Regions from separate parts of the Arthrobacter sp. MYb221 genome, predicted to be linked through region 2. Evidence: riboswitches for the same ligand, from Rfam matches in the RefSeq annotation. Region 2 holds a riboswitch; the other holds the start of a gene.
The links. A riboswitch is a leader RNA that binds a small molecule or an ion and turns the genes downstream of it on or off. The one in region 2 is predicted to bind glycine.
Positions count from the first base shown of each region.

Region 1: another riboswitch for glycine. It lies ahead of gcvP (aminomethyl-transferring glycine dehydrogenase); the one in region 2 lies ahead of cycA (D-serine/D-alanine/glycine transporter).

Region 1 covers NZ_PCPW01000021.1:28,475-30,674, forward strand. Annotated here, with positions in the region: gene CQ015_RS17895 (SGNH/GDSL hydrolase family protein) at 1-726, shown strand, start outside; glycine riboswitch at 824-921, shown strand; gene gcvP (aminomethyl-transferring glycine dehydrogenase) at 1,087-2,200, shown strand, end outside.
Region 2 covers NZ_PCPW01000004.1:117,270-119,469, reverse strand. Annotated here, with positions in the region: gene CQ015_RS06750 (metallophosphoesterase) at 1-265, shown strand, start outside; glycine riboswitch at 893-990, shown strand; gene cycA (D-serine/D-alanine/glycine transporter) at 1,344-2,200, shown strand, end outside.

The DNA of each region.
Region 1 (2,200 bases), on a different contig from region 2:
AACCGGGTGCGCGGTTGGGCCGACCGGGTGGCCGAGGTGCTGGGCACCCAGGGCGACTGGGAATACGCGAACCTTGCCATTCGCGGCAAGAAGATCTCCCAGGTCATCAACCAGCAGCTCGACGCCGGGCTGGCGTTGGAACCCGATCTGGTGACCATCTATGCCGGGGGCAACGACATTCTGCGCCCCAGCGCCGATCTGGACGCGCTCATGCGCGGTTATGACGGGATGGTCCGCCGATTTGCCGAGTCCGGCAGCACCGTGGTGCTGTTCACCGGGTTCGACACCGTGGATTCCCCGCTATTCAACAAGACCCGTCCGCGGACCGCCATCTACAACGAGAAGATCCGCGAAATCGCTGACACCCATGGTGCGCTGGTGGCCGACTACTGGCGCTGGCGGGAATTCTCGGACCTGCGCTATTGGGCGGGGGACCGGCTGCATATGAACGAATTCGGCCACGCATTGATGGCGCGCAAGGTGCTCGAACTGCTCGGCAGGCACGGCATCGTTGAGCCCGAATGGGCCGGGCAGATCAATCTTCCGGGGTTGCCGCAGCTGCCGGTCAACTCCCGTGGCGAGAGATTACGCGAGGATATGGGCTGGGTGAAGGAGCATTTGGGACCCTGGATCAAGCGCCGGCTGACGGGCACGTCCTCGGGAGACTCCTTGCCAGCGAGATATCCCGCCTATGTAAAACTCGCTCAAGGCTCCAGTGCAAGTTAATTTGTGAATCGAACCGAGCCGCCGGTCTTGGATAGAAGCATGCGGTGCAGGTAAGATGGTGATGTGTTTTGGATCATCAGATCCACGGCACAGCCTTCGACGGATGGCGGGAGAGACCCGTTCACACCATGGATGGGCGCCGTAGGAGCAATTCCTCCCCAGGAAACTCTCAGGCCCCCGTACCGCCATCACGAGGCAACTCTGGAAAGAAACCGGCCCGTTCCGGTTCACCGAAGGTGCAAGCGCCCGGCTTTGTAGGTCGGATGCGTAAAACTCTCAGGTTATGCAACAGGGATGGGGAGGGACAGAGACCTTCCTTTGGCATGCGCCAAGACAGATCCCCCTGGAGATAACTGCACCATGACTATTACGCAGACCTCGGCATCAACGAGTAGCGAATTCGTGTCCCGCCACATTGGCCCACGTCCGGCCGATGCAAACCACATGCTCCAGACGCTGGGTTACTCCAGCCTCGACGAGCTGATCGACACCGCAGTTCCGGCCGACATCCGCCAGGGTGCGGCATTGGATCTTCCTGCTGCCCTGAGCGAAACCGAAGCGTTGGCTCACCTGCGCAACCTGGCATCCAAGAACGTGATGAAGACCCAGATGATCGGCCAGGGCTTCTACGACACCTTCACGCCAGCGGTGATTCGCCGCAACATCGTGGAAAACCCGGCCTGGTACACCGCCTACACCCCGTACCAGCCAGAAATCTCCCAGGGCCGCCTCGAAGCGCTGCTGAACTTCCAGACCATGGTCATGGACCTGACCGGCCTGCCCATCGCCAACGCCTCGATGCTCGATGAGTCCTCATCGGCGGCCGAAGCCGTGCTGATGATGCGCCGTTCGAATAAGAAGAAGGCCAGCGGCAAGACCGTGCTGGACTCGAACATCTTCCCGCAGACCATCAAGGTCATCGAAGGCCGCGCCGACGCGCTCGGCTTCGAAATCGAAGTTGTTGACCTCTCCCAGGGTCTGCCGGAAGGCGACATCTCGGGTGTCGTGCTCCAGCAGCCGGGCAACGACGGCTCGATTGCCGACCACAAGCAGATCATCGCCGCCGCCAAGGACGCCGGCGCGATGGTCACTGTCATCGCCGACCTGCTCTCGCTGACCATGATCACCCCTCCCGGTGAACAGGGCGCGGATATCGCAGTGGGCAACACCCAGCGCTTCGGGGTGCCGCTGTTCTTCGGCGGACCGCACGCTGCCTACCTCGCCGTCGGCGCGGGCCTGCAGCGCTCGATGCCCGGGCGCCTGGTCGGTGTCTCCACCGATGACGCCGGCACCCCAGCCTACCGCCTGGCACTGCAGACTCGCGAGCAGCACATCCGCCGCGAGAAGGCCACCTCCAACATCTGCACCGCACAGGCGCTGCTGGCCATTTGCGCCTCGATGTATGGCGTCTACCACGGCCCGGCGGGCCTGAAGCAGATCGCGGCCCGGGCGCACAACCACGCTCGCGTCATCG
Region 2 (2,200 bases):
CGAGGCCCTGGCCAACGAATCAGCAGCCTTCGGCGGACCGGTGTATCTGGTCAATGGCGACAGCCACGTGTTCAACGAAGATGCGCCGCTGGCCGCCGGTTCACCGTGGCTAGAGGTCTACGGCGTTGACCCGGTTCCGAACTTGCAGCGGGTCACCGTCGAGGGCGCCGCAACATCAAGAGAGTGGCTGCGCGTGAGCGTCGCGCCCAACTCAGCACAGGGTGCAGAAATTCTCAGCTGGGAGCGTGTTCCCTTCACCAACTAATTTCGTCGAGGAGGCGCCGCCCTAGCGCATCCGCTCAGCGTGCAAAGCGAATAAGCACCGCGCACACAGTAGCCAAACAGTTGCCGCCCCTAGAGTGGTAACTACCTTCCTCAAAGGTGCGAGTGATGAACCAGAGCCCAGCCCATTGGCTGGGCTCTAGTTTTTAATTACCGGCGGATAGTTCGGGCCGGCGATTCCAATCTAGGTACGATGCCCGGCACTTGCGGCAGGTAGAACTACACCGAGGCCGCCGCGTTGCGCGCAGCATCGGGAGAAAACGAAACACCTTCGGCGTGCGCAGCCAACATCCAGAACAATTTTTCAGGAAGCCGCTGCAAAATTTTCATACTTATTTCGTCCTAAAGCTGATCCGCGAATATGCTCCCCTCTTTCTGACCAGTAAATTTCACTCTGTTCAAAGTAAGCGCAAATTATTATCCGGCGGCACCGTGCGTACTTGGCAACAAAACGCTTCATATTTAAAACGAGCCCCTCCCCCAAAACCGCCCAATGCCGGGCTCAGGCCTGAGCAAGCCATAGATTGCTCACGCAATAAACTCCATGCCGGTTTGCGCAAGCAGAAAAGAGCCGGGCATACTGTGACTGCAATCACAAGCAGTACGCCGTTGACGCGTGGCGGGAGAGTCCCGCCCAAGCCAAGGGCGGGCGCCGTAGGAGCAATTCCTCCCCGGGAAACTCTCAGGCACCCGTACCGCCACGACGAGGCGAATCTGGAAAGCAGTATGGACTAGTCCATACTCACCGACGGAGCAACTCTCTGACCCCTCACCGGGTCGAGGCGAAAACTCTCAGGTCTTCAAACAGATTGGGGAGGAACTAAGAACCGTGCCGCACCGTACGCACCCGATTCGAAAGTCCTCCCTTTGGCAAACTATCTCCGCGTTCGCTTCGGGCGGTCCCTGGCTGGACCTCGCCCGCTACGTTGCGGCGCAGAGAAATTTGTCCCGGAGTCTGACGGTTCGAGTGCGAACGTAGATCTGCCACAACGTGACGAAACCATTAGTGATTCGCCATGGCACCTCATCGAAGCACCTCACCACTCCTGGAAGGCAGCAGCATGAGCGATACCAGCTCTTCGCCCAAACTCAAACGCGGGCTCTCAAATCGTCATATCCAACTCATCGCAATCGGCGGTGCCATTGGCACCGGATTGTTCATGGGCTCGGGTAAAACCATTTCGGTTGCCGGGCCATCTGTCATCTTCGTTTACATGGTTATCGGCTTCATGCTGTTCTTCGTCATGCGTGCCATGGGCGAACTGCTGCTTTCGAACCTGAACTACAAGACTTTCGCGGACTTCGCAGGTGACCTGCTCGGCCCGTGGGCCGCGTTCTTTACCGGCTGGACCTACTGGTTCTGTTGGGTAGTCACCGGCATCGCAGATGTGGTGGCCATCGCGCACTACGTCGCTTTCTGGTGGGGGAACCTTCCACTCTGGATCCCGGCACTCGCATGTATCGCGTTGTTGCTGGTACTGAATCTGGCCACGGTGAAGGCCTTCGGCGAAACCGAGTTCTGGTTCTCCATGATCAAGATCGTGGCCATCTGCGCGCTGATTGTTGTTGGCCTGGTCATGGTCATCACCAGCTTCGGGCACAACGGTGCTACCGCGTCCTTCAACAATCTCTGGACCGACGGCGGAATGTTCCCGACCGGCTTCATGGGCTTCGTTGCAGGTTTCCAGATTGCAGTATTCGCATTCGTGGGAATTGAGCTGGTAGGCACCACCGCTGCCGAAACAAAGGACCCCGAGAAGACCCTCCCCAAGGCCATCAACTCCATTCCTATCCGCATTCTGATCTTCTATGTGGGTGCGCTCATCATCCTCATGGCGGTTCAGCCATGGCGCTTGTTCTCCGCCGGAGAATCCCCCTTCGTGGGCATGTTCGCCTTGGCCGGGCTGGCCGGTGCGGC